Regions from separate parts of the Arthrobacter sp. LAR12-1-1.1 genome, predicted to be linked through region 3. Evidence: riboswitches for the same ligand, from Rfam matches in the RefSeq annotation. Region 3 holds a riboswitch; each other region holds the start of a gene.
The links. A riboswitch is a leader RNA that binds a small molecule or an ion and turns the genes downstream of it on or off. The one in region 3 is predicted to bind thiamine pyrophosphate.
Positions count from the first base shown of each region.

Region 1: linked by a shared signal. The riboswitch ahead of thiC (phosphomethylpyrimidine synthase ThiC) and the one ahead of MRBLAR12_RS22805 (ECF transporter S component) in region 3 are both predicted to bind thiamine pyrophosphate.
Region 2: linked by a shared signal. The riboswitch ahead of MRBLAR12_RS04780 (bifunctional hydroxymethylpyrimidine kinase/phosphomethylpyrimidine kinase) and the one ahead of MRBLAR12_RS22805 (ECF transporter S component) in region 3 are both predicted to bind thiamine pyrophosphate.
Region 4: linked by a shared signal. The riboswitch ahead of thiO (glycine oxidase ThiO) and the one ahead of MRBLAR12_RS22805 (ECF transporter S component) in region 3 are both predicted to bind thiamine pyrophosphate.

Region 1 is NZ_JBEGIG010000056.1:18,425-25,404, reverse strand. Features, by position in the region: gene MRBLAR12_RS20095 (alpha/beta fold hydrolase) at 1-312, shown strand, start outside; gene thiC (phosphomethylpyrimidine synthase ThiC) at 309-2,144, opposite strand; TPP riboswitch at 2,140-2,248, opposite strand; gene MRBLAR12_RS20085 (GNAT family N-acetyltransferase) at 2,323-2,829, shown strand; gene MRBLAR12_RS20080 (amidohydrolase family protein) at 2,826-3,908, shown strand; partial or broken gene MRBLAR12_RS20075 (VOC family protein) at 3,991-4,866, shown strand; gene MRBLAR12_RS20070 (hypothetical protein) at 5,634-6,071, shown strand; gene rpsP (30S ribosomal protein S16) at 6,290-6,715, shown strand; gene MRBLAR12_RS20060 (RNA-binding protein) at 6,717-6,959, shown strand.
Region 2 is NZ_JBEGIG010000003.1:32,612-39,591, reverse strand. Features, by position in the region: gene MRBLAR12_RS04785 (Rne/Rng family ribonuclease) at 1-2,603, shown strand, start outside; TPP riboswitch at 2,750-2,846, shown strand; gene MRBLAR12_RS04780 (bifunctional hydroxymethylpyrimidine kinase/phosphomethylpyrimidine kinase) at 2,829-4,553, shown strand; gene rplU (50S ribosomal protein L21) at 4,957-5,265, shown strand; gene rpmA (50S ribosomal protein L27) at 5,328-5,591, shown strand; gene obgE (GTPase ObgE) at 5,709-6,980, shown strand, end outside.
Region 3 is NZ_JBEGIG010000078.1:150,502-157,481, forward strand. Features, by position in the region: gene MRBLAR12_RS22800 (ABC transporter ATP-binding protein) at 1-1,597, opposite strand, end outside; gene MRBLAR12_RS22805 (ECF transporter S component) at 1,642-2,289, opposite strand; TPP riboswitch at 2,356-2,499, opposite strand; gene MRBLAR12_RS22810 (heme-degrading domain-containing protein) at 2,688-3,233, shown strand; gene MRBLAR12_RS22815 (DUF4235 domain-containing protein) at 3,275-3,538, shown strand; gene mnhG (monovalent cation/H(+) antiporter subunit G) at 3,615-4,013, opposite strand; gene MRBLAR12_RS22825 (monovalent cation/H+ antiporter complex subunit F) at 4,003-4,281, opposite strand; gene MRBLAR12_RS22830 (Na+/H+ antiporter subunit E) at 4,278-4,823, opposite strand; gene MRBLAR12_RS22835 (Na+/H+ antiporter subunit D) at 4,820-6,451, opposite strand; gene MRBLAR12_RS22840 (Na(+)/H(+) antiporter subunit C) at 6,448-6,980, opposite strand, start outside.
Region 4 is NZ_JBEGIG010000012.1:509,072-516,051, forward strand. Features, by position in the region: gene MRBLAR12_RS10455 (RNB domain-containing ribonuclease) at 1-1,358, opposite strand, end outside; gene MRBLAR12_RS10460 (ferritin-like fold-containing protein) at 1,397-2,071, shown strand; gene thiE (thiamine phosphate synthase) at 2,180-2,875, opposite strand; TPP riboswitch at 2,902-3,022, shown strand; gene thiO (glycine oxidase ThiO) at 3,017-4,357, shown strand; gene thiS (sulfur carrier protein ThiS) at 4,354-4,590, shown strand; gene MRBLAR12_RS10480 (thiazole synthase) at 4,596-5,420, shown strand; gene MRBLAR12_RS10485 (4a-hydroxytetrahydrobiopterin dehydratase) at 5,479-6,150, shown strand; gene MRBLAR12_RS10490 (hypothetical protein) at 6,180-6,482, opposite strand; gene MRBLAR12_RS10495 (DUF3107 domain-containing protein) at 6,603-6,827, opposite strand; gene MRBLAR12_RS10500 (TetR/AcrR family transcriptional regulator) at 6,889-6,980, opposite strand, start outside.

The DNA of each region.
Region 1 (6,980 bases), on a different contig from region 3:
ATCCGCCGCGCGTTTGCGGCCGACGCCCCGGGGGCCACGACGCCGGAGGCCCTCCGGGCGGCGCGCCGGCTCCGCCTGCAGGCGCCGCCGTGGGAAGCCCCGCTGCAGATCGTGCCGGGCGTGCCGACGCTGGTCCTGACCGGAGGCTGGGAACCGCTGTATGAGGAAATCGCCGGCTACCTGCGCGAGACCGGCGCCCTGCACCGCACGGCGCCGGGAGGGCACCGGCCCCAGGATTCAGCCGAGGGGGACCGGGCCATCCGCTCGTACATCGCCGAGGTTAGCCGGCACCAGCACGCCCGGGCGTCCTAGGAGGCTGCAGGTTCGCCTACGGCCGGTTCCGGCAGGTAGACCTTGCCGCCCGAGGCGAGGAACTCATTGCTCTTCGCCTGCATTCCGGCCGCCATCTGCGCCAGGGCCGCCTGCGAATCAGCTGAACCGTATTCGTCCCGGATGTCCTGGCTGATCCGCATCGAGCAGAACTTGGGACCGCACATCGAGCAGAAGTGGGCTGTCTTGGCCGGCTCCGCGGGAAGCGTCTCATCGTGGAAGGCCTCCGCCGTCACCGGGTCCAGGGACAGCGCGAACTGGTCCCGCCAGCGGAACTCAAACCGCGCCTTGGACAGGGCATCGTCGCGTTCGTGGGCGCCGGGGTGGCCCTTGGCGAGGTCGGCGGCGTGGGCCGCGATCTTGTAGGTGATCACGCCCGTCTTCACGTCGTCCTTGTTCGGCAGCCCGAGGTGTTCCTTGGGTGTCACGTAGCAGAGCATGGCGGTGCCGAAGCGGGCAATCTCCGTGGCGCCGATCGCCGAGGTGATGTGGTCATACCCCGGTGCGATATCGGTGACCAGCGGCCCGAGCGTATAGAACGGGGCGCCCTTGCAGAGTTCCTGCTGGCGCTCCACGTTTTCCCGGACGAGGTGGAAGGGCACATGTCCCGGGCCCTCCACCATGACCTGCACATCGAACTCCCAGGCCCGCTGCGTGAGCTCGGCCAGCGTGTCCAGCTCGGCGAACTGCGCCGCGTCGTTGGCATCCGCCGTCGCGCCGGGCCGCAGCCCGTCACCCAGGGAGAACGCGACGTCGTACTTCGCGAAGATCTCGCACAGCTCGTCGAAGTGGGTGTAGAGGAAGTTCTCCTGGTGGTGCGCCAGGCACCAGCCGGCCATGATGGAGCCGCCGCGGGAGACGATGCCGGTGACCCGGTTGGCTGTCAGGGGCACGTAGCGCAGCAGCACCCCGGCGTGGATGGTCATGTAGTCCACGCCCTGCTCGCACTGCTCGATCACGGTGTCCCGGAAGATCTCCCAGGTCAGGGCATTCGCCTCACCGTTGACCTTCTCCAGCGCCTGGTAGATCGGGACCGTGCCGATGGGGACGGGGGAGTTGCGGATGATCCATTCGCGTGTCGTGTGGATGTCGTCCCCGGTGGAGAGGTCCATGACCGTGTCCGCGCCCCACTGGGTGGCCCACTGGAGTTTGTCCACCTCCTCGGCGATGGAACTGGTCACGGCGGAGTTGCCGATATTGGCGTTGATTTTCACCAGGAACGCCTTGCCGATGATCATCGGCTCGGATTCGGGGTGGTTGACGTTGTTGGGAATGATCGCCCGCCCCGCGGCCACCTCGCTGCGGACCAGCTCCACATCGCAGTTCTCCCGCAGCGCGACGAACCGCATTTCCTGGGTGATGACACCGTCCCGGGCGTAGCGCATCTGCGTGACGGTCTTGCCCTCAACGGCGCGCCGCGGCACCGGCCGGCCGCCCCGCCACTCGGCCGACGCCGCACCCCGGCGCACCGCCGACTTGCCGTCGTCGAGCAGCTCCCGTTCCCGGCCGGCGTAGGTTTCGGTGTCCGCCCTGGCCTCAATCCAGGATGCCCGGAAGGGCTCCAGCCCGCGGACCGGATCGCTGCCGGGGCCGGCGGTGCGGTAGACCCGGAAGGGTGCGTTCCCGACGCCGCCCGGTGAGGGTTCCAGGGCAATCTCGGTCACCGGGACGCGGATGCCATGGTCCGGGTCCGTGGTGAAGGCCAGCGAGTGGGACTTCAGCGACTGCGTGGCGGCTGCAGGCTCATTTTGGGCTGACTCAATTTGGACGGGCTCGATTTGGGCAGGGCTGTGCTGGGTCAATTGGGTATTCACGAAAATACTCACTTCCTTCGCCGGCATTACCCGGACAGGTTCAACGGTCGCAGGCTGCGTCAGCCCGATCTCAGCCCCTGCAGGGGGCACCCGTGTGGTCGTAGACGAAGCTACCACGTGCCTGTCGACGGCTGTGGAGTATGACGCGGCCGGCGGACCGCGGTGTTAGCTTGGCATTGTGACTGTGCCCGGGGCCGCGGCCCGGATCAGGACGGCGACGCCGGAAGACCTTCCGGCGCTGCCGGTTCTCGAGGCCGCAGCAGACCGCATCCTCGAAGCGGAGCCGGGGGACCAGGCGCTCCCGGCTCCGGCGTTGACGACGCCGGTCGAGCCGCGCTTCATACTTGTCGCCGGAAACCCGCCCGTAGGATTTGCCCGCGTTGACGAACTCGGCGGCCAGGCCCACCTGGAGCAACTCTCCGTGCAGCCGGACTTCGGCGGGCGGGGGATCGGCCGGTCCGTGGTGGAGGCGGCCATCGATGCGGCCCGGAGTCGTGGCTGTTTATCGATGACGCTTAGCACCTTCGCGGACATTCCGTTCAATGGGCCGTTTTACGCGAGCTGCGGTTTCGAGGAATTCGCCCAGCCGGGCCAGGCGTTGGCTGCCCTGCGGGTGCACGAAGCGCAGCTGGGGCTGGATGATCTGGGCCGGCGGGTTGTCATGCGGATTAGGCTTAGGCCATGACCGGTATCATCGAATTCAGCGGCCCCATCCTCACGGCCGCGGACCAGGAACGCCGCGGACTTTGGTCGGTGGACGGACTGCTGACCTTCCGCCGCCCGGCAGCCGCGCCGGAGACCGTGCTGGACGGCTGGGTCATTCCCGGGTTCGTGGACGCACACTGCCACATCGGCCTGGGCCCGGGCGGGGACGTTTCCGAGGACACCGCCGAATCCCAGGCCCTGGCGGACCGGGACGCCGGGACGCTGCTGGTCCGAGATGCCGGCGCGGTCCACGACACCCGCTGGCTCCAGCAGCGGGCGGACCTTCCCCGGATCATCCGCTCCGGCCGGCACCTCGGCAGGACCCGGCGCTACCTGCCGGGCCTGGCCATCGAGGTCCAGCCGGAGGATCTCGTAGAGGCGGTGCGGAAGCAGGCCCGCGCGGGCGACGGCTGGGTCAAGCTCGTGGGGGACTGGATCGACCGCGACGCCGGCGACCTGGCGGCCAGCTTTCCCGCCCGGACGGTCAAGGACGCCGTCCAGGCCGCCCACGATGAAGGGGCCCGGGTCACCGCGCACTGCTTCGCCGAAGACACCCTGGATGACATGCTCGACGCCGGGATCGACTGCATCGAGCACGGCACCGGGCTGCTGCCCCGGCACCTGCCGCGCTTCCTCGACCAAGGCGTCCCGATCGTGCCCACTCTGATCAACATCGCCACGTTCCCGGACATCGCCACGCGGGCGGAGGCCAAGTTCCCCCGCTACGCCGCCCACATGCGCTCGCTGTGGGAACGGCGGGCTGAACGGGTCCTCGAAGCCTACGAGGCCGGGGTGGCCATCTATGCCGGCACCGACGCCGGCAGCGTGATCAGGCACGGCCGGATCGTGGACGAGATCCATGCCCTGCACGCCGCCGGCCTGCCCGCAGCAGCCGCCCTCGACGCGGCGGCCTGGTCCGCGAGGACGTGGCTCGGCGCGGACGGCATCGCCGAAGGGGCCAGCGCCGACGTCCTGGTATGCGCCGAAGACCCCCGGCAGCACCTCGGCACCCTCGCGGGCCTACAGCACATTGTGCTGAGGGGGCACTTCATCCGTTAGGAATAAATTGAAGCTTCAAGTAATTTAACCCTATACGAAAGGTCGCCGATACCCGGTGGCCGCAAGACACCGGAGCGTTTCGATGACCCAAGAATCCAGCACCCAGGATCTCCTTCCGGCCGAACTCAGCATGGGCACCGTGATGCTCAAGGTCGGCGACATGAAGCTCATGACCGATTACTACCAGTAGGCCCTCGGCCTGGAAATTGTGGCCGAACAGGACGGCGGCCTCTACCTCGGACGCAAGCGCAAGCCGCTGGTCCACCTGGCGCCCGCCCCCGGCCTGAACATTCCCTCCCGCGGCGAGGCCGGGCTCTTCCACACCGCCCTGCTCTTCGAGGACCAGCACTCCCTGGCGGCTACCGTGGCCACCGCGGCCCAGTATGAGCCCCAGTCCTTCACGGGCAGCGCGGACCACCTTGTCAGCGAGGCGTTCTACTTCAACGACCCCGAGGGCAACGGCATCGAGCTGTACTGGGACCGGCCGCGGGAAGCCTGGTCGTGGGAGGGCAAGAACGTCGTCATGGACAGCCTGGCCCTGCCGCCGCAGCGTTACCTGCAGCAGTTCCTGACCGAAGAATCCGTGACCGGCCAGCGCGAGGCCGCCGCCGGCGTCGGGCACGTCCACCTGCAAGTGGGCGACGTTCATTCCGCGCAAGAGTTCTACGTCGGCACCCTCGGATTCGAGAAGACCGCGGGCTGGCACGGCCAGGCACTGTTCGTCTCTGCCGGCGGCTACCACCACCACATGGCCATGAACGTCTGGAACAGCCGCGGCGCGGGTCCCCGGCGCGACACGTTGGGCCTGGGTGAAGTCCTCATCGAAGTGCCGTCCGGTGACGACGTCGCAGGCCTGGCCGACCGGCTTAAGGTCGCCGGCGTCGATTCGCACCACACCGGCGCCGAGCTGCGCTTCGAGGACCCGTGGCGCAACCGGATCCGCGTCGCCGTGCGCTAAGGCACGCTGTTCGCTGGGCATGTCCAGCGTTCATAGCTCCCCACTGGACATGCCCAACGTTCGTTGGCGGGACTTCGGAACATGTCCATCGGTCGCGGCCGGGAATGGACATGGCTGCCTTATGTCCATTGCTCACCGTCGGGGGAGGGCATTTCCACTGTTCGTTGGCGGGACTTCGGAACATGTCCATCGGTCGCAGCCGGATGGGCTGGGTTTCCCGGGCTGGAGGAGGACATGTCCACTGGTCGCCCTCAGGACCGCTGGGTATGTCCACCGGTCGCAGCCGGGAACGGACATAGCTGCCATATGTCCAGTGCTCACGGTCAGGGGAGGGCATGTCAACTGGTCGCCCTCAGGACCCCTGGGCATGTCCGCGGGCGGGGCCGGGTGGGCAGGGTTCCCGGGCCGGAGGAGGGCATGTCCACTCGTCGCCCTCAGAACCGCTGGGTATGTCCACCGGTCGCGGCCGGGAATGGACATAGCTGCCATATGTCCATTGCTCACCGTCGGGGGAGGGCATGTCCACAGTTCGTTGGCGGGACTTCGGAACATGTCCATCGGTCGCGGCCGGGAACGGACATAGCTGCCATATGTCCAGTGCTCACGCTCCGGGGAGGGCATGCCCACGGGTGGGACCAAGTATGGCGACATCCGGCACGGTTACGGAGGGCATGTCCACCAGCGTCGCCGTGCGCTAAAGGCACGCTAGGCTGAAGCGACGCCGAAAACAGCGGTCCGCGTACCGCCGAACCCTAAGGACAAGCTGCATGGGATTCACCGAACTCTTTGTGTCCACCCACGAAGAAGCCCTCAAGCGCGCCGGCGCACTCGAAGGCGGCGGGCCGGCCGCGCCGGGGGCAGTCCGCATCCCGGAGATTAGTGACTTTGAGGTGGAGCGGCTGGGAGACCTCGCCGGAGTGGCCGTGCACGCCCCGGGCGCGGATTACGAGCTGGCCATGGTTGACGTGGCCAGCGACTCGCTGCTCGGCGTCCCCGCCGCGATGGTCCGCACGCTGGCGGAACTGCTCAGCTATGAAACCGAAGGGGAGGGCGACGTCCTCGAGGACGTCGCGGCCAACTGGGCCGCCGAGGAGGACATGCCCTTCGGCCCGGACGAGGCGCGGGGCTATGTCCGCCGGATCGCCGAGCTCGCCGCTGGAGTCGACCCCGCCACCAGGTCCGGCCTCTACGTCTGGACGTCCTGACCGGCCTGGATCGCCGCGACCAGGGGGCGTGCTGGCGCGCCGGACCCGCGTCAAGTCGAAATCCTGCCGGTGTTCTGGCACAATGAACAGGTACTCGATCTGCGTGGCCCCTCTCTCCGCGTCTGGATCTTGTCCTTTAGAACCCCCAAGTACGGCCCGCCCCACGGGTGCAGAACGCCGGGCTCGACCCCGTTTCAGAAACAGGAGTGACCACAAAAGTGGCCGTAAAGATTCGCCTTAAGCGCTTCGGTAAGATGCGCGCACCGTACTACCGCATCGTCGTCATGGACTCACGCTCCAAGCGTGATGGCCGTGCTATTGAAGAGATCGGCAAGTACCACCCGACCGAAGAGCCCTCGTACATCGAGGTCGACACGGACCGTGCCCAGTACTGGCTCGGCGTCGGCGCACAGCCGTCCGAGCAGGTTGCCGCGATCCTGAAGATCACCGGTGACTGGCAGAAGTTCAAGGGTCTCCCGGGCCAGGAGGGAACCTTGAAGACCAAGGCTCCCAAGGCTGCCTTCGTTACCCCGGAAAAGGGTTCCGTGATCATCCCGGAAGCCATCACCAAGAAGGCCAAGAAGGATGAAGCTGCCGAGGCTCCCGCCGACGCCGCCGAAGCAGAGACCACCGAGGCTGAGTAAATTGCTGGCAGAAGCGCTCGAACACCTGGTCCGCGGGATTGTTGACAGCCCCGAGGACGTCAAGGTCAGTGCGAAGAACAACCGCCGCGGGGAAACCCTTGAGGTGCGCGTTCATCAGGACGACCTCGGACGGGTGATCGGCCGGCAGGGCCGGACCGCACGCGCATTGCGCACTGTGGTTGCGGCGCTGGCGGACGGCGAGCAGGTCAGGGTCGACGTCGTCGACACCGACCGCCGCCGGTAACGCTTTCAGCACTACTTGTCT
Region 2 (6,980 bases), on a different contig from region 3:
AAAGCCCGGCCACGTCGCTGTTCATGGAACCGGGTGCCCTCACTTCCGTGATCTTCCAGGCCCCCGACCTCAGCACCGTGGTGCGCCCGGTCCCCGTTGCCGCAGCAGCAGCGGAGCCCGAGGAGGAAGAAGGCGACGAGGACGAGGACGCCGGCAGCCGCCGTCGACGCCGCAGCCGTGGCCGGCGCGGGCGCACCCGTACGTCCGCCGAGTCCGACACCGAGTCCGAAGGCGCCGAGGACGAGGGCGACGAAGGTTCCGAGGCAACCCTTGAGGATGGCGTGACGTCGCGCCGCCGCCGCCGCCGTCGCCGCGGCGACCAGGACCTGGAACTGACCGGTGGGGAAGGCGACGATCCGCCCAACACGGTGACCCGCGTCCGTGCGCCGCGGGCCATGGCCGAGGCGCCGGTCAACAACCGCGTCACGTCCGTCAAGGGCTCCACCCGCCTGGAAGCCAAGAAGCAGCGACGCCGCGAATCCCGCGACACCGGCCGCCGCCGCACCGTCATCACCGAGGCCGAGTTCCTGGCCCGCCGCGAGTCCGTGGACCGCCAGATGATCGTCCGCCAGCGCGACGACAGAATCCAGATCGGGGTCCTCGAAGACGGCGTCCTGGCCGAACACTTTGTGTCCAAGACCCAGCAGGATTCCCTGATCGGCAACGTCTACCTGGGCAAGGTCCAGAACGTGCTGCCGTCCATGGAAGCCGCATTCGTGGACATCGGCCGCGGCCGCAACGCCGTGCTCTACGCCGGCGAAGTGAACTGGGAGTCCGTCAACCTCGAAGGCAAACAGCGCAGGATCGAGAACGCGCTGAAGTCCGGCGACTCCGTGCTGGTCCAGGTCACCAAGGACCCGGTCGGCCACAAGGGGGCCCGCCTCACCAGCCAGATCTCGCTGCCCGGCCGCTACCTTGTGTACGTGCCCGGCGGCTCCATGACCGGCATCTCCCGCAAGCTGCCCGACGTCGAGCGCAACCGCCTCAAGCGGATCCTCAAGGACCGCCTGCCTGAGGACGCGGGCGTCATTGTCCGCACCGCGGCCGAGGGTGCCTCCGAGGAAGAGCTGACGCACGACATCAACCGGCTCCGCGCGCAGTGGGAGGGCATCGAGAGCCAGTCGACGTCGACCAAAATCCTCGCCCCCGAGCTGCTCTACGGCGAACCTGACCTGACCATCAAGGTGGTCCGCGACGTCTTCAACGAGGACTTCTCCAAGCTGATCGTCTCCGGCGAGGAAGCCTGGGACACCATCGAGGCCTATGTCACCTACGTGGCACCGGACCTCGTGGGCCGGCTCGAGAAGTGGACCAAGGACACGGACATCTTCGCTGCCTGGCGCATCGACGAGCAGATCCACAAGGCCCTGGACCGGAAGGTCTTCCTGCCCTCCGGCGGTTCCCTCGTGATCGACCGCACCGAAGCCATGACCGTGGTGGACGTCAACACCGGCAAGTTCACCGGCTCCGGCGGCAACCTCGAGGAAACCGTCACCAAGAACAACCTGGAAGCGGCCGAGGAAGTCGTCCGGCAGCTGCGCCTGCGCGACATTGGCGGCATCATCGTGATCGACTTCATCGACATGGTGCTCGAATCCAACCGCGACCTCGTGCTGCGCCGCATGGTGGAGTGCCTGGGCCGGGACCGGACCAAGCACCAGGTGGCCGAGGTGACCTCGCTGGGCCTCGTGCAGATGACCCGCAAGCGGATGGGCACCGGGCTGCTGGAAGTCTTCGGCGAACAGTGCGAAACCTGCGCGGGCCGCGGCATCGTCACCCACGACGAACCGGTGGAACACCGCCGCGCCAACACGGTTGCCGCGGAGCACTATGTGCCGCGCGCCGAGGCGCAGCCTGCTGCCCGCACGGAGCGCAAGAGCCGTCGCCGCGGCAGGGGAGGCCAGGGCCCGGAGACGGCGCCGGCCGCACCCGCAGCCGTCCACGTCGAGCCCACCGAGGCCGAACGCCACGCCAAGGCTGAAGCCACCCGGGCCGCGCTGGCCAACATCGCCGCCGCGGCGCACGCCGCGCACCTGCACGACGGGGAGGCAGCCGCTGCCAGCGACGCCGGGGCCCGTAAGGCCGCCGTCGACGCCGTCACGCAGCTCGCGGCCGCCGAAGAGGCAGCCGGACGTCCCGCGACCGTGCTGACGTTTGGCGGTGAGCAGGTGGCCCTGCCGTTCGTGGAGCACGCCGAGGACACGCCGGAACCGGCCCTGACCCTGGACCTGCTGACCGAGGCCTTCGCCAACCTGGGCGACGCCGAGGCCGGCAAGCCGGCCGGGATGGACGCCGTCCAGGCCCCGCCCTCCGCGGCTTCCGCGGCACCGGAGGCGCCCGCAGCCGTGCGCACTGCGCAGGCGCCGGCTTCGCGGACAGCGGACACCACGGCTCGTGGCCGCCGCGGGCGCCGCAACCGGAGCGCCAGCCGCGCCCAGGGCGCTGCGAACGAGACCTCCGTGGAGCATCGCGAGGCGACGCGGCCGGCCGCGGCCGGATCGGTTCACGAGGCCAAGGCACCCGCCGCGGCCAGGCCGGCGTCCATCCCGGCCGGCAACGAGCCGATCATCCTCGGCGTGGGCGTACCGGCGTCGGAGCTGTAGTCCGCCGCGACTGATCGCTTCCCCGACCGGTCCCTTCGACTGGTTGGACTGCGGGACCGGGCCGGAGCGGGCGTAACAATACGTCCGCTCCGGCCCGGTCCCGCTCCTGCGTTAACGGGGCAGCCCGGTGGCAACGGCTAGGCTGGAACACTGACACGGGGTGCCGCGCATCAGCCGGCTGAGATCCAGACCCGTTGAACCTGTCCGGTTAGCACCGGCGAAGGGATGTCTGACTTGTCCGCGAGATCGAATCAGTCCGAGTTTCTGCCCAGCGATTGTCAGACGGCAGGGCCGTCCCCGTCCGTGCCGTCCCCGTCCGTGCCGTCCCCGTCCGCACCCCCGCGCATTCCCCGCGTGCTGGCCATCGCCGGCTCCGACCCCTCCGGCGGGGCCGGGATCCAGGCCGACCTGAAGAGCATTGCAGCGAACGGCGGCTACGGCATGGCCGCCATCACGGCCCTGACGGCCCAAAACACCCAGGGCGTGCGCGCCGTCCACGTGCCCCCGGCCGCGTTCCTCACGGCCCAGCTGGACGCCATCAGCGACGACATCGGCATCGACGCCGTCAAGATCGGCATGCTCGGCGACGCCGCGGTGATCGACGCCGTCCGCAGCTGGCTGGAAAAGGTGAGCCCCGACGTCGTCGTCCTGGACCCGGTGATGGTCGCCACCAGCGGCGACCGGCTCCTGCAGGAATCGGCCGAGGCCGCCCTGCAGGCCCTCCTGCCGCTGGCGGACCTCATCACGCCGAACCTCGCCGAACTCGCCATCCTGCTCAAAGAGCCCGCCGCGGCCGACTGGGCTGAGGCCTTGGCGCAGGGCAAACGACTGGCGGCCCTGACCGGCACCACCGTGCTGGTCAAAGGCGGGCACCTCAAGGACGGACACTCCCAGGGCGGCCAGCCCGGGGACGGACCCGTCGACGGCGGCGATGCCGCGGAGGGCGGGAACGGCGCGGGCGCCGGCTGCCCGGATGCATTGGTGAACACCGGGGGCCTGCTCGGCCGGGAAACGGTGGTGGTGCCGGGGGAGCGGATCGCCACGCGCAACAGCCACGGCACCGGCTGCTCCTTGTCCTCGGCCATGGCCACCGTGCAGGCCCGGGTGGGGGACTGGGAAGCGGCGTTGCGGGAGGTCAAGCCGTGGCTGCTGGGCGCGCTCCGCGAAGCCGCGGCCCTGGACGTCGGCTCCGGCAACGGTCCGGTCCATCACTTCCACCACATGCAGCAAACTGGCGATGTGCACGCCCTCAAAGACGACCAACGCGGCCAGGGCAGCCTCGACGGCCACGGTCCGGCGGAGGGCGAGTTCGCCGCTGCCTTGCGCGCAGGGGCCGCGGGCGATCTTGACGCCATCTACGCCCTGGACTTCATCCGCGGGCTGGCCGACGGGACCTTGCCCGAGCACGAGTTCGCGTACTACCTCGCCCAGGACGCCATCTACCTCAACGGCTACTCCCGGGTCCTGGCCCGTGCCGCCGCGATCGCCCCCACCGAGGCGGAGCAGCTGTTCTGGGCCCGTTCCGCACAGACCTGCCTGGAGGTCGAATCAGAGCTGCACCGTTCCTGGCTCAGCACCCGCCCCACTGCCCCCAACCTGGGCCCGGTGACGAAGTCGTACGTGGACCACTTGCTGGCCGCCTCGGTGGCCGGCAGCTACGCGATCCTCGTCGCGGCGGCGCTCCCATGCTTCTGGCTCTACGCCGAGGTCGGGGCCACCCTGCACCGGGAATTCCTTGCCGGCGGCGCCCCCGTGGCACACCCCTACGCCGACTGGCTGCGGACGTACGCCGATGAGGACTTCGCCGCCGCGACCCGGCAGGCCATCGCGTACACGGACACGGCGGCCAGACGGGCATCCGGGAGCGAGCGGGAGGCCATGGCCCTGGCTTTCCGGCAGTCATCGGGCTACGAAGTGGCCTTCTTCGACGCGCCGCGGCTGTACGCCTGACACGACCTGGCCCGCACAGCCGGTACGATGGTGGGGCACGGTTCCGGAAGTCGTTGCGGCAGCACAGCATCAAGACGGTCGAGATCACGGTCAAGAACATTGACACGGTCTTTGCTTCAAGACGTTGTGGCGCCTATCACGGACTACCAGCCGGAACCAGCCTCATTTGCGGCCGAAGGCAAAATTAGCGTATTCTAGATCTTCGGTGCTTACGCCAACACTTGGGTTATGACCCTGAGAACAGCCTGCTTGGAATTCCAAGTGGATTTGTTCCGGGGATAGCTCATGGGTTCCCCCGGGGAATCCACCGGCGTTGAGGCACAGCGTGAGCCGGTCCAAACAATTTGGCCCCAGGTTCCGCACGCAAATCTAGTAATAAACGTCGAGAGAAGTGAGTTCCCCAGTGGTGTACGCGATTGTCCGCGCAGGCGGCCGCCAAGAGAAGGTTTCCGTTGGAGACTTCGTTACCCTGAACCGCGTCCCCGGTGGAGCCGGCAGCACCTTTGAGTTGCCCGCACTGCTCCTGGTGGACGGTGACAAAGTCACGTCTGCTGCTGCGGACCTGGCCAAGGTAACGGTTACGGCTGAGATCCTCGAAGACCTTCGTGGTCCGAAGATCGTCATCCAGAAGTTCAAGAACAAGACCGGTTACAAGAAGCGTCAGGGCCACCGTCAGGAACTGACCAAGGTCAAGATCACCGGTATCAAGTAACTCTTCGTTACTGTTCAGGTTCCAGCAGATTCCCCAGAATTTTTTGAAGGCAGGCATTCCAAATGGCACATAAAAAAGGCGCGAGTTCCACTCGCAACGGTCGTGACTCCAACGCCCAGTACCTCGGCGTCAAGCGCTTCGGTGGCCAGGTAGTTTCCGCAGGCGAGATCATCGTCCGCCAGCGCGGCACCCACTTCCACCCGGGCGCCGGCGTCGGCCGCGGCGGGGACGACACCCTGTTCGCCCTGACCCCCGGTGCTGTCGAATTCGGCACCCGCCGTGGTCGCCGCGTTGTGAACATCGTGGCTGCTGCAGCTGCAGAGTAACAAAACGTTCTAAATCGGTGGGGCGGGCCATTAGGTCCGCTCCACCGGTGTTTTAACCGCATTACAATCATCTTGGGCCCCTTTGTGGGTCCGGGGAACAGCACTGAGGAGATCCACGTGGCGAGCTTTGTAGACCGGGTAGTACTGCACGTATCCGGCGGTACCGGCGGCCACGGCTGTGTCTCCGTTCACCGCGAGAAGTTCAAGCCCCTCGGCGGTCCCGACGGCGGCAACGGCGGCAACGGCGGCGACGTCATCCTGCGCGTCGATCTCCAGACCACCACCTTGCTCGACTACCACCACGCACCCCACCGGCACGCCACCAACGGCGGCCCCGGCATGGGCGACTGGCGCGGCGGCAAGAACGGCGAAACCCTGATCCTTCCGGTGCCCGTAGGTACCGTGGTGAAGTCCAAGTCCGGTGAGGTCCTCGCCGACCTCGTGGGCGAAGGCGACGAATACATCGCCGCCGCCGGCGGCATTGGCGGCCTCGGCAACGCCTCGCTGTCCTCCCAGAAGCGCCGCGCGCCCGGCTTCGCGCTGCTCGGCATCGAGGGTGAATCCAGCGACGTCGTCCTGGAGCTGAAGTCCATCGCTGACATCGCCCTCGTCGGCTTCCCCTCGGCCGGCAAGTCCAGCCTGATCGCCGCCATGTCGGCCGCGCGGCCCAAGATCGCCGACTACCCTTTCACCACCCTCATCCCGAACCTGGGCGTCGTCCAGGCCGGTGAGGTCCGCTTCACCATTGCCGACGTCCCCGGCCTGATCGAGGGCGCCAGCGAGGGCAAGGGCCTCGGCCACCACTTCCTTCGCCACGTCGAGCGCTGCGCAGCCCTCGTGCACGTACTGGACTGCGGCACGCTCGAATCGGACCGCGATCCGCTCTCCGACCTCGCCATCATCGAGGCCGAGCTGGAGAAGTACGCCGTGGACATGAGCTACAGCGGGTCCGACGGCGAAGTGGTTCCGCTGAACCACCGCCCCCGCCTGGTGGCCCTGAACAAGGTGGACCTGCCCGACGGCAAGGACATGGCCGAGTTCGTCCGCCCCGAACTGGAATCCCGCGGCTACAAAGTCTTCGAAATCTCCGCGACGAGCCACGAGGGCCTCCGCCAGCTCGGCTTCGCCATGGCCGAAATCGTCCAGGCCGCCCGCGACGCCGTCGCCGCGACCCCGCCGAAGGTGCAGGCCCCCGTGCTGCGCCCCCGCGCCGTCAACGAGACCGGCTTCACGATCCGCCGCGAAGAGAAGAACCTCGAGCCGCTCTTCCGCGTCCTCGGCGACAAGCCCGTGCGCTGGGTCAAGCAGACCGACTTCACCAATGAGGAAGCGATCGGGTACCTCGCGGACCGCCTGGCCAAGCTCGGCGTCGAAAATGAACTCTTCAAG
Region 3 (6,980 bases):
GCGAGGCCCCCTCCGGCAGCTCAAGATCCGGGCCGGGAGCATCCGCGGCGGCAGTTTCCCGCGGCCGGAGTCGGAGTTCGGTGCCGCCGAGGACGGCGCTGAATTCGGCGTCATGCGTCACGGAGACGACGGCGGTGCCGGCGTCGAGCAGCTCGGACAGGAACGAGGCGAGTTCGGCCCAGGTATTGGCGTCCTGGCCGAAGGTGGGCTCGTCCAGGACGAGCAGCTGCGGGTGCGCGGCCAGCACGGTGGCTACCGAAAGGCGGCGCTTCTCGCCGCCGGAGAGCGTGTAGGGGTTGGCCTCCACGAGTTCGCTGAGCCGCAGCCGTTCCAGCAGTTCGTCCACGCGGTCTGCGCCGTAGCCGAGGTGGCGGGGGCCGAACATGAGCTCGTCCAGGACCTTGCCGGTGACGAACTGGTGCTCGGGTTCCTGGAACACTGTGCCTATCCTGGCGATCAGCTGCTGGGCCTTCCACCGGTACGGATCGGTTCCGGCGTCACCGCTGAGCTTCGGCGCGGCCGAGACCGTTCCGGCAACGGGCCGCAGGAGGCCGGCCAGCGTCAGCGCCAGGGTGGACTTCCCCGCGCCGTTCGGTCCCGTGATGGTCAGGGCCTCGCCGGCGTGGACCTGGACGGAAACTCCGGACTGGACCGGACGCGGCGCGATCGTGCGGAAGCCGTCGCGCAGCCCGGCCCGCCGCGGCCGCGCGCGTGACACCGCGAGCCCGTCGGCCGCGAGCAGGAGCTGACCTGCGTCCCATGCCGGCAGCCGCAACCGCGTCGCCGGGACGTAGCCCGGCACCCAGACGCCCGCACCGATGAGCATGTCCCGCGCCTCGGCCAGGACCCGGTCCGGCGGTCCGTCAATCAGCACGGCGGAGTCCGTGGCGGACCCGGGCTGCAGCACCACGATCCTGTCCACCAGGTCTTTCCAGACCCCCACCCGGTGCTCCACGACCACCAGGGTGGCGCCGGTCTTGTCCAGGCAGCGGCCCACAGCGTCGCGGACCTCCAGGACGCCGGCGGGATCGAGGTTGGCGGTCGGCTCGTCGAGCAGCAGCAGCCCCGGCCGCATCGCAAGGATCCCGGCGAGCGCCAGCCGTTGCTTTTGTCCGCCGGAGAGTGCCGACGTCGGGTGGTCCAGCGGCAGCCGGCCCAGCCCGACGTCGTCGAGTGCCTCGCGCACGCGCGGCCAGATCTCCGCCGCCGGGACGGCGAGGTTCTCCGCCCCGAAGGCGACGTCGTCGCCGAGGCGGGAAAGCACCACCTGGGTTTCCGGGTCCTGCTGCACAAGCCCGGCGCGGCCGCGCTGCGCCCGTGGTGGGGCACCGTCGATCAGCAGGCTTCCGGTCTCGTCTGAGTCTTCGGAGTCGCCGGCCGGCCCCGAGGCGCCGGCCGCGCCGTCGCCCAGCACGCCGGCCAGGGCGTGGAGCAGCGTCGATTTGCCGGCGCCGGAGGGGCCCAGCAGGAGCACGCGCTCCCCCGGCCGGATGTCCAGGTCAAGGCCGCTGACGGCGGGCCGGGGCCTTCCAGCGTGCCGCCAGCCCCAGCCGCGGGCCGTGACGGCGGCCGGCCGGACGCCTGTTGAAGATCTCATGGGTGCTCTGCAGAGTTCAGGATAAGAGGGTTCTGGAGAAGCGATCAGGAGAAAACAGGCTCCGTGGCGGCCTTGCGGGAGGCAAAGGAGCCCAGCACTCCGGTCTTGGCCAGGCCGCGGGTGGCGAGCCAGGACAGTCCGCCGGCAATCACTGCGCCGGAGATTGTGGTGAAGGCGATGTAGGCGAGCTTGTCCCCGGCTGCGTAGGCGATGTTCCAGCCCCACGGCAGGAAGGAATCGTTGAGGCCGCAGAACAGGCCCGCGCCGGCTCCGGCGAGCAGGGACACCGGCAGGTTGAACTTCTTATAGAGGAAGGCCGCGAAGACCAGTTCCGCGCCGAGGCCCTGCAGGATGCCGGAGATCAGCACCGTGGTGCCGTACTGCGAGCCCATGATGAGCTCGCCCGTGGCCGCGACGGTTTCGCAGAAGAGCGCTGCGCCCGGCTTGCGGATGATGAGCATGCCCAGCACCGCCGGGATCATCCAGCCGCCGGCGTAGAGTCCGCTGAGCGGCGGGTAGAGCGCGTTGACCGGGACCGAAATGAGGTTCGCGCCCTGGGACCAGGCCCAGAAGATGACGCCGCCGGCAACGGCGATCAACGCGGCCACCACAATGTCCACCACACGCCAGGTGTAGTTGCGCCGGGCCGATGATGGGCCGGCGGAACCATGCTGTGCTGAAATATCTGTCATGTCGTCCTCCTGAGGAACAGGAGGGGAGGGTGCTCCGGCCGGCTTCGGCTTCCGCCGCCCTCCGCGCACCCTGAGAACTCGACTCCCTTGCGCCGGTACTAACCGGATCAGGTTCGAGGGTCTGCGGCTGTCCGCACTCTCAGCGCCCACCTAAGGTTTCCCCGGATTTTTCCGGTGATGCCCGACGGCGGCGCTCCCCTGTCGTAAATTGTTTCGCCCTTGTGGGCTGGCTCAGTTTACACCCGGAGGGCCGGGTTTTCAGCGGCGTGCCGTCACAATCCGGGACGGGGCAAAGCCGGTCTCCGCGGCCGGGAACGCCCCGCTTGGTAGAGTCGACGTGTCGGACACCCGGACCCGCCAGCGGGCGGCCTCGTCACCCACCGGAAAGCTGGATTATTTTGACGCAGACACCAGCCACACAAGATCCCTCCGGGGAATACGACCCTGACTCGAGGGAGCCGCAGCCGCAGGGATCCCTGGCGGTGCTCATCGGCCGGGTACTGGCCGAGATGGACGCGCTCCAGTTCGCGTCGTTCAGCAAGGACGACGCCCTGGACCTCGGGCTCCTCCTTGTCGAGCTGGGCAGGCAACGCTCGCTGCCCATCGCGGTCGACATCACCAAGGGCGAGCAGGTGCTCTTCCACGCAGCGCTGGACGGTGCCACGCCGGACAATGAGCGCTGGATCAACGCCAAGAAGCGGACCGCCATGCGGTACGAGGTCCCGTCCCTGCTGGTGGGCCTCCGGGCCCGCGCTGCCGGCGGAATGATCGAGGACAACGCCTGGTGGGACCAGACGGAGTTCGCCGCCCACGGCGGGGCGTTCCCCATTTACGTGCGCGGCACGGGCGCTGTCGCCGTCGTCACCGTCTCCGGCCTGCCCCAGAAGGCGGACCACGAACTCGTGGTCGAGGCCCTGCGGATGGTCCTCATACCGGAACGCTAGGCTAGGGAGAGACCCAGTTCCCGTCCCAAGGAGACCGAAGAATGAACATCATCATCAAGCTGCTCGGCACCGGCATCAGCCTCCTGGCCGGCTTTGCCGGCACCAAGCTGGTGGACACTATCTGGGAAAAGTCCACGGGCAACAAGCCGCCCAAGGGCCACGACGACGACGTCCCCACCACGCTGCGCTCGGCCCTGACGTTCGCCCTGATCTCCGCATCGGTCAGCGCCATCATCCAGGTGCTCGCCAACCGCGGCACCCAGCGCGCGATCACCCGCTTCGCCAAGACCCAGGACATCGTCTGACCGGACTCGACTAGCGGCGGCGCCGGTCGAAGCGTCGGTCGATGTGCCGGGCTGCCGCGCCGGTCACCGAACGGGCTCAGCGGCCGGCTTCGTCGTCGTCCACTCCGTGTTTGGCCGCCTGCTGGCCCGCTGCCTGTTGAACTATGGCTTCGAGCTCGTCGGAGCTCAGCAGTTCCGGATGCAGGTGCTTGGTCCGGTAGCCGGCCCGGCCCACCATGTGGGCCGACACGGGGACGGTGAGCAGCTGGAAGAGCCAGGCCACCACCAGGACGGGCCACACCCACCAGCTGCGCATCTGCAGGCCAAGCGCCGCCAACAGCAGGAACAGGCCGAGGACCTGCGGCTTGGTGGCGGCGTGCATCCTGCTCATGAGGTCCGGGAACCGCAACAGACCGATCGCGGCGCCGAGTGACATGAGCGCGCCGGTCACCATGAACACGGCGGAGACGGCATCGATCACTGTTTCAGGATTCACGGACGCTCTCCCTTCTCTCAGCCACGAACCGGGCCACAGTGACCGAGCCGACGAACCCGATGAGGGAAATCGCAACGAGCAGCATCAGGTTGTTGAGGTGCCGGTTGACGGCCATGTCGATGCACAGGGCCGCCCCAAAAATGGCCAGCAGCACGTCGGCGGCGAGAACCCGGTCCAGCAGCGAGGGGCCCCGCCCGATCCGGACGATCGCCCCCGCGGCGGCCAGGGAAAGTACGACGGCGGTCACCGTCAGGACGGTCTGCATCATGCGGCGATCTCCTGTGTGAGGGCGGACAGTTCGTCTTTGGTCCCCATGATCCTGATCAGCCCGGCCTCGGTGTCCCGGACCTCCTTGCGCAGCTTGGCCGCGTCCTCGGCATTGCGGACGTTGATGCCGTGGATGTAGAGCGTGGACGTTGACCTGTCCACCTCCACCACGAGGGATCCCGGAATCAGCGAGATCACATGCCCGGTGGCAGTGACCAGGAGGTCGGAATGGCTCCGGAGCGGCACGGCGACAATGGCGCTGACCACGTTGGGGCCGCGGACCACGGCGAGGTACAGGACCTGGAAGCTTGCCGCGACGACCTTTCCGAGGAAGATGAGGGCGAAGGGCACGGCGCGGAGCACGTTGAAGCGGCCGCCGAGCTCCACGGGGGGCAGATAGAAGATGCGCGCCACAAGCACGGCGATGAGGGCCCCGAAGAGGAGATTGCCCGGGCTGAAGTTCTGCCACAGCGCGCCCCAGACAAAAACGAGCCACACCAGCAGCGGCAGTTCCTGGCGCAGCGAGATCCTTTTCCGGTTCATTTGCCGCCACCCTGCAACTCGCCCTGCCCGGGCTGGGCCGCCGGAGGCACCGGCGGCACCGGCGCGTCCTCGCCAAGCACGGCCTGGATATAGGAGGACCTGTCCAGCATCTCCCCGGCGGACTGGTCGGCCACCCTGAACAGCGGCCCGGCGAAGACTGTCAGGGCCACGCCAAAGACCACCAGGCCCAGGGTGGAGCCCACCATGGTGCGGGGCAGCAGGGTCACGTTCGTCCTCCCGGCCCGGTCCCCGGTGGCGGAGTCGGCCGGTGCCGCCAGGAGCACCGGATCGGGGTGCTCAGCGTCCCCGGGCTTGCGCCAGAACGCCCGGTTCCAGACCCTCGCGATCGCCAGCAGGGTCAGCAGGCTCGTCAGCACGCCGCCGATCACCAGGGCGTAGGCCAGCGGTGTGCCCAGTTCGACGCCTGCCTGTAGCAGCCCCAGCTTGCCCAGGAAACCCGAGAACGGCGGGATTCCGGCCAGGTTCATGGCGGGAATGAAGAACAGGACCCCCAAGACCGGGGAGAGCTTGGCCAGCCCGGCCACGCGGTCCATGGATGAGCTGCCGCCGCGGCGTTCAATCAGTCCGGTCACCAGGAACAGGCTGGTCTGGATGGTGATGTGGTGGGCCACGTAGAACACCGCGGCGCCCAGGCCGGCCACCGTGGACATGGCCAGGCCGAACACCATGTAGCCAATGTGGCTGACCAGCGTGAAGGACAAGAGCCTCTTGATGTCGCTTTGGGCCAGGGCGCCGAGGATACCCACCACCATGGTCAGCAGCGCCGCGACCATCAGCGGGGCGTTGAGCGCATCCCCCGGGAAAAGCAGCGTCTCCGTGCGGACCATCGCATACACGCCCACCTTGGTCAGCAGCCCGGCAAACACCGCGGTGACGGGGGCCGGTGCAGTGGGGTAGGAGTCGGGGAGCCAGAAGGACAGCGGGAAGACGGCGGCCTTGATGCCGAAGGCCACCAGCAGCATGACGTGCAGCAGCGTCCGGGTGCCTTGGTCGAGGTCCCCGAGCTTGATGGCGAGATCCGCCATATTGATGGTTCCGGTGGCGCCGTAGACCATGGCGATCGCGATCAGGAACAGTACCGAGGACACGACGGAAACCACCACGTAGGTCACGCCGGCCCGGATGCGCGGGCCCGTGCCGCCGAGGGTGATGAGCACGTAGCTGGCCGTCAGCAGAATCTCAAAGCCGACGTAGAGGTTGAAGAGGTCTCCGGAGAGGAAGGCGTTCGACACCCCGGCCACGAGGATCAGGTAGGTCGGGTGGAAGATCGAGACCGGCGCGTCGCGGTCGCCGTCGGCCATGCCCTGTCCCGTTGCGTAGATCAGCACCGCAAGGCTCACGGTCGAGGACACCACGAGCATGAGCGAGGAGAACTGGTCCACCACCAGCACGATGCCCCAGGGCGGCAGCCAGCCGCCGATGTCCACCGCGGCCGTCCCGCCTTCCCAGACGGAGGCCAGCAGCCAGCACTCCAGCAGCAGGGTCAGGGTCAGGACGGCGATGCTGATCGCGCGCTGGGCCCGGGTGTGATGGATGAGCAGGAACGTCAGGGCGGCGCCCAGGATGGGGAGTACGACGGCGAGCGGGGCAAAGCTGGTGATGTTCACTCTTCGCCTCCTTCCGGGCTGGGGTCAACGTTCAGGGAACCGGGCTGCTCTTCAGAGGCGGCCTTGTCGGCCCGCACGGGGCGGTCACCGGACATGACCGCGGCCGTGCCGCCCCCTGTGCCGGGAGCGGGAGCGGAGGCTGTGGCCTTGTCTATGGTTCCGGCGCCGTCGGAGCCGACCATGGCCAGCGGGAACTCTGACGTCTCGGCCGGGATCACGGAGTCGTCCTCGGCATCGAAGCTGGGCGTTTCTGCGACGCGGCGGTCCTCGGCGTCGTCCTGGATTTCATCCTGGCGGGCCAGGACCCAGGTGCGGTAGATGATGCCCAGCATAAACGCCGTGACGGCGAAGGAGATCACGATCGAAGTCAGGATCAGGGCCTGCGGCAGGGGGTCGTTGTAGTCCCCCGCCGGGGTGTCCTTGTCGAAGATCGGCGCCAGCCCGGCGTAGCCGCCGGTGGCGAGGATCAGCAGGTTGGTGGCGTTGGCCAGCAGCATGAGGCCCAGCAGGACCCGGGTGAGGCTGCGTT
Region 4 (6,980 bases), on a different contig from region 3:
TTTCCGTTGCCGTTGGCTTTGCCGCCGTTCCCATTCCCGTTCCCGCTGCCATTGGTGTTGCTCTTCGCCGGTTTGGGGCCGGAGATGACGACGGCGTCGAATTCCTGGCCGACGTGGTTGACGAGCAGCGCCGCCTCCACGGTGTCCAGCGACAGCCGCTCCAGTTTCGCGGCAAGCTGGTCCGAGGTGCCCATGATGGCCGGGAGGGACGGCAGGGCATCCCGGGCCCAGGCCGGAACTTCGGTGCCGTTGCTCAGGGCCTCGCAGATCACCAGCACGAAGCGGTCGACCAGCCGCCGCAACGGCGCCGTGGAATGGGCGTAGGCGGCGCCGATGGCGGACTGGACTGCGGCTCCCGGCACCGTGCCGTCGAAGTGCGTGTACCCGGCACCGCGGAAAAGCATCCCGGCCGAATGCACAATGGCCAGCTGCCGGGGGTCCGTGGGGTCCAGCGTCCGCAGGTACTCGCCGTAGCGCATTTCCCCGTCCCAGGGCTTGCCGAGAGCGTGGGTCTGGCGGTGGAAGTGCCTCAGTGAAGCCTCATCCGGGGCGGGCATGGTGCGCAGGATGCCGACCTTGCCCTGGAGCATGAGCGCGGCGGCGGCCATCCCGGTCATGAGCGAAATCTGGGCGTTCCAGTCCTCCACCGGCAGCGGCGGGGCCGCCACGATCCGGTAGCCGCCGTCGGGCAGCTGCTGGATTTCCTGTTCCGGCATGTTCAGGCTTGCGCCGCCGCGCAGGCGTTCCAGCTCCACCCGCTTGATGCCTACCTCTTTCAGCAACTGCAGCACTGGCGCCGCGGTGCCGGCGTCGAGCTCGGCCTGGACGCCTTTGTAGCTGAGTTTCGCGCGGCTGCGGACCTGTGCCCGGCGCACGAGGACTGAGGTCACCTCTGCCGCGGCGTCGAGCTCGAACTCCCAGACGAACGCCGCGCAGAGCTGCCCGGCGAGCAGGCTGCCGGCGGCCTCGCTGATGATTTCCGGGTGCAGCGGAATCCGGCCGTCCGGAGTGTAGAAGGTCTGGCCGCGGCGCCGGGTCTCGGCGTCGAGCGCGCCGCCCGGGGCGACAAAGGACGGGACGTCGGCGATGGCGTAGAACACCTTGTAGCCGCCGTCGCTCCGTTCGATGAACAGGGCCTGGTCGAGGTCAGTGGACGATGCCGGATCAATGGTCACGAACTCGACATGTGTGAGGTCCAGGTCCGGCAGCTTGTGCTCGGCCACAGCCGCCTCCGCGTCGCGCAACACGTTCTCGGGGAACGGACCGGGAAGTTCCAGCGTGGTGCGCAGCGCCTTGAGAGCCCCGGCAAGCTGGTTCTGCTGCTCGTGGACACTGGGGGTCAGGCGATGATGGGACACGAAAATCAGGGTAGCCCGATTTCCGCTATTAGTCTTGGATGATGAGCGCAACTGCGGACGATCCTGCCCTCTACAACAGCTTCCTGGCGGATCTGCTGGGAGTCATGGCGTACGGCGAGCTTTCTGCCTTCGAACGGCTGTCCTCGAGCGCCCGGTATTCGCCCACGCTGCATGACCGTGCAGTGCTGGGCAGGATGGCCGTGGACGAGTTCCAGCACTACGAACTCGTCCGCGCCCGGCTCGAGCACATGGGCCTGGACACGGAGGCTGCCATGCTGCCGTTCCAGCCCTCAGTGGACCACTTCCACGAGCGCACGCGCCCGGCGGACTGGTACGAGGCGCTCATGAAGGCCTACGTGATCGACACGGTCTCCGCTGACTTTTACAGCGCCGTCGGCCGGTACGTCGACGCCGGGACCCGGGAGCTGATCGGGCAGGTCCGCTCCACGGGCGAGTCTACGGCCGTGCTGCAGGAGCGTCTCAAGGCGGCCCTCGCCGATGACCCCCGGCTCGCGTCGCGCCTGGCGCTGTGGGCCAGGCGCCTGCTGGGTGAGGTCCTGACCCACGCCCAGCGGGTCAGCCTTGAGCACGAGTTCCTCGCCGGGCTCTCGGGGCTGGACGACGCCGACGCCAGGGAGCTGGTCAGCGGCCTGACGGCCGAACTCGCAGCGAACCACGCGCGCAGGATGGCAGGGCTGGGGCTGGCCGGGTAGGTCCAGTACCGAGCGCCAGCCGCGGTGCCGGCGAGGGTGCAGGCCTGGTTGCCGGCCAGGGTGGCCGCGGCCCGGAACGCCGGCGGGCTTGTGGGCCGGGGAACCTGCCTAGGATTCCGCGGCGTCCAGCGCCGCCAGCAGTGCACCCGCGGCGTGGGCCGGATCAGCGGCGTCGGTGATCGCCCGGACCACCACGATCCGCCGGGCGCCGGCCTGGACTACCTGCTCGACGTTGCTGAGGTCGATCCCGCCGATCGCGAACCACGGCACGACCCCGTCGACTTTGCCGGTGCCGTCCGCTTTCGCCCGGCCGATTGCCTGGGCGGCGTAGCGCACCAGGTCGAGGCCGACGGCGGCGCGTCCCGGCTTGGTGGGCGTCGCCCACACGGGTCCCACACAGAAATAGTCGAGTCCTTTACGGCCTGGTGAGGCGGCAATGGCGGCGTCCACCTGTTTCGGGCTGTGGGTGGACAGGCCGATCACGGCATCCTTGCCCAGGAAGCCGCGGGCGGCGTCGAACAAAATGTCCTTTTGGCCGATATGGAACACCGGCGCCCCGGACAAGGAGGCGATGTCAGCCCGGTCATTGACGGCCCACAGCCGTCCGTGGCGCTGTGCTGCCGCGTGAAGGACCTCCAGGAGTTCGAGTTCCTCCGCCGCCTCGAGCGATTTGTCGCGCAGCTGGATGATGTCAACGCCGCCTGCGAAGGCGGCGTCAACGAAGTCCTCGAAGTCGCCGCGGTCCCTGCGGGCGTCGGTGCAGAGGTAGAGGCGGGCGGTGGTGTGGAGGGGGTCCTGGCTCATGGGACCAGCCTAGTTCCTCTAAACTGGGCGCATACCGCGGGAGCCCGCAGCAGCCATGTCGCCGCTGCACGGCTGAGAGGGCGTCAGAGCCGACCGCTTGACCTGATCCGGCTAGTACCGGCGTAGGGAAGGAATTTTTTTATGGGCTCACGAGCCGGCCGCACAGCCGAAGCCGCAAATGACGCCGCTTCCAGAGTTTGTGACACCGGGCCCGGTACCGCAGGGGACATCAGCGCCGAAGGCATCACCACAGACATCACCGCAGACGTTGCCGTGATCGGCGGCGGCGTGATCGGCCACGGCATCGCGTTCGAGGCCAGCCGCGCGGGCCGGTCCGTGGTGCTGATCGATGATGCTCCCGGCAGCGGAGCCAGCTGGGCCGCGGCCGGCATGCTGGCCCCCGTGAGCGAGCTGCACTACCAGGAGGAGCAGCTCCTGGAGCTGATGCTTGAGTCCTCCCGGCTGTGGCCCGGATTCGCTGCCGAAGTGGACGCCGGTGCCGGGATGGACGCCGGTGCCGGGGGCACGGAATCTCGGGCCGGTACCGGCTACCTGACGACGCCGACCCTGGCCGTCGGGGCCGACGCGGCGGACCGGCGCGCGCTCGCGGACCTGAGGGAAGTCCAGCAGGCCTGCGGCCTCACCGTGGAACCGCTGACAGTGCGCGAGGCGCGGAGCCGGGAGCCGCTGCTGAGTCCCGGCATCTCGTGCGCCTTCGACATCCCGGCCGATCACCAGGTGGACCCCCGCCTCCTGATCGCCCGGCTCGCCGGCGTGCTCGGCACGGAGGGCGGGAGCTTGATCCGGCGGCGCGCGGCGGGCCTGCTGTGGCAGGACGGACAGGTTGCGGGCGTACGGCTGGCGGGTGGCGGTTTCGTGCGGGCTGCAGAAACCGTCGTCGCCAACGGGCTCGGCGCCGCCGGGCTCGAGGAGCTGCCCGCCGGACTGGCGCTGCCGCTGCGGCCCGTCTACGGCGACATCCTGCGCCTTCGCGTGCCCCCGCATCTTCAGCCGCTGCTCACCGCAACCGTGCGGGGCATGGTGCGCGGGGTCCCGGTGTACATCGTTCCCCGCCAGGACGGCACCGTGGTGATCGGAGCCACCCAGCGCGAGGACGGACCGTCGAATCCGCATGCCGTATCTGCCGGCGGCATCTACCAGCTGCTGCGGGACGCCCAGCAGCTGGTGCCCGGGGTCGCCGAGCTGGAGCTGCTGGAAGCCACGGCCCGAGCCCGGCCCGGCACCCCGGACAACGCCCCGTTGCTGGGGCGGGTCGCGCGCCCGGGCGGCGGGGACGTCCCGGGACTGATCATCGCCACAGGTTTCTTCCGGCACGGCGTCCTGCTGACCCCCGCCGCTGCCGCCGTATGCCGGCAACTCATGGACGGGACGCCGGACCCGCGCTGGGCCGGGTTCCGCCCCGACCGTTTTTCCCGCATCCCGGATACGTCCGGAGACAGCCCCAACAAGGAAGCAGCATGAACATCAGACTGAACGGAACGGAGCGGAGCGTCGCCGACGGCGCCTCCGTCAGCACACTCGTCAGCCAGCTCACGGGCCGCAGCATCGGCCCCGACGGCCGGGCTGCAGACGGGGGCAAACTCGGTGTCGCCGTGGCCCGCAATGCCGAAGTGGTGCCGCGCAGCCAGTGGCACGCCACGGCGCTCGCCGACGGCGACGACGTCGAACTTGTCACGGCAGTCCAGGGAGGATGACCAGCATGAACGAGACGACGTTGGCAGGAACACCGGCCGTACCGGTGACCGGGGCGGTGGCCGACCCGTTCGTGGTCGACGGCGTGGAGCTCAGCTCCCGCCTCATCATGGGTACCGGAGGTGCGCCGAGCCTGGACGGGCTGGGGGCCGCGCTCGTGGCCTCCGGGACCGAGCTGACCACGGTGGCGATGCGCCGCTATTCGCCGGCCGAGACGGGCTCGCTGTTCCAGCTGCTCGATGACCACCAGATCCGGGTGCTGCCCAACACGGCCGGCTGTTTCACCGCCAAGGATGCTGTCCTCACCGCCGAGCTGGCCCGGGAGGCCCTGGAAACGGACTGGGTCAAGCTCGAAGTCATTGCCGACGAGCACACCCTGCTGCCGGACGCAGTCGAACTCGTGGACGCCACCGAACAGCTCGTGGCCCGCGGCTTCAAGGTCTTCGCCTACACCAACGACGACCCCGTGCTTGCCCTCCGGCTCGAAAACCTCGGCGCGACAGCCGTGATGCCGCTGGGCGCCCCGATCGGCACCGGCCTGGGCATCCTGAACCCGCACAACATCGAGCTGATCGTCTCGCGCGCGTCCGTGCCCGTGGTGCTGGATGCCGGGATCGGCACGGCCTCGGACGCGGCCCTGGCGATGGAACTCGGCTGCGACGCCGTGCTGCTGGCCACGGCCGTGACCCGGGCGCAGAATCCCGTGCTCATGGGCGAGGCCTTCAAACACGCCGTCATCGCCGGTAGGCTGGCAAAAAAGGCTGGCAGGATCCCACGCCGCGAGCACGCGCTGGCGTCCTCGGCGATGGAAGGCCGGGCCGAATTCCTCTGAGTCCGGCCGCTCCCGGTAGGCCGCCAGTCTTGTCGGTCAACCAGTCAAGGAGACTGTCATGGCAGCCACGGACGACATCCTCACCCGCCCCCAGCTCGACGAAGCGCTGGCGGGCCTGCCGGACTGGCGGTACCGCCTCGGCGGGCTGGTGACCGTGTACACGGCGCCGACGGCGGCCGCGGCACTGGAGCTGATCGCCGCCGTCGGGCGCCTCGCCGAAGAGCAGAACCACCACCCGGACCTGGACTGGCGCTACAATCGGGTCTTTCTTCGCTACAGTTCCCATGACGCCGGCACCGAGGTGACGCCGAGGGACGTCAAAGCGGCGACGGCGGCCAGCGTGGCGGCCGCCGCAGTCGGTGCCACCGCGCAACCGGGGTTGTACCGGACGGTGGAAGTGGCCATCGATTCGGACAATCCCGCCGGGATTTCGGAGCTCTGGCGGGTCGCCCTCGGTTACCGCAAGGGCAGGTTCGGGGATCTCACTGACCCCTACGGCCGCGGCCCCTCGCTCTGGTTCCAGGAAACCTCCACCCCGAACGCCAACCGCATCCACCTGGACATCCACAGGAGCAAGGCCGAGTCCGGCTCCGTACTGGAGAAGACCGCGGCTACCGGGGCCTCAATGAACCGTGACCACGCACCCAACTGGGTGGTGGTCACGGATGCGCAGGGAAACCGTCTGTGCCTGTACACCGAAGACGGCCACGGGCCGGACCTGCCGGCGTAGGGCAGCCCCCTTGACGGGGTAATGCCCGGTCAGAGCTTCAGGATGGTTGTGAGCCGCTCGGTGTCCTGCCGGGTCCGGGTCTTGCCGAGGTACACCACGGCCGCGATCGAGGCCGCAGTGCCCAGGACCATCGGCAGGATCCACGGGATCCAGGTCAGGCCCGGCTGGTAGCCGAGCCCGGCGGCAATGAAGATGATCCAGCTCAGCATGCCGACGGTCGCAGCGACTCCGGCTGGGACGCTGACGCCGTATTTCGTGTGCCGCTTGTCGTTGGCCCACACCACGAAGCCCGCAGCAACGGTCACCATGGCAACCACAATCAGAGAAAGCATTCAGGACACCTCACGCTTGTGAAGAAAACGACAGTGAGTAAACGGTAGTGAAGAAAGCGAAGCGGTACCGAAGGATTCAGCCGGGAAGCTGCTCCGACGGCGGCCGCTCGGACGGCGGGGCTAGAGAGCGCCGAAGCCGACGCGGCGGGCCTCTTCTGCTCCGATTTCCACGTAGCCCAGGACATTGGCGGGGACGATCACCAGGCGGCCCTTGTCGTCCTTCAGCCGCAGTTCGCCGCCCTTGGCGATCGCCTCGGCGACTACCTTGGCGACGGTGTCGGCGTCCTGGGTCGATTCGAGGACAAGTTCGCGGCCAATGTTCTGAATACCAATCTTTACTTCCACAGCAAGGCCTCCCAGCCAATCAACGTCCAAAGAATGTCTAAGGTCAATCTCTATTTGTAGTCTAGGTCTCTTTGGGGAAGCGGGAGATTCCGCGCCAAGCTAAACGGTAGATGAGGTCGCTGGCAACATCGAGGTCCAGGTTCCCGTCCGTTT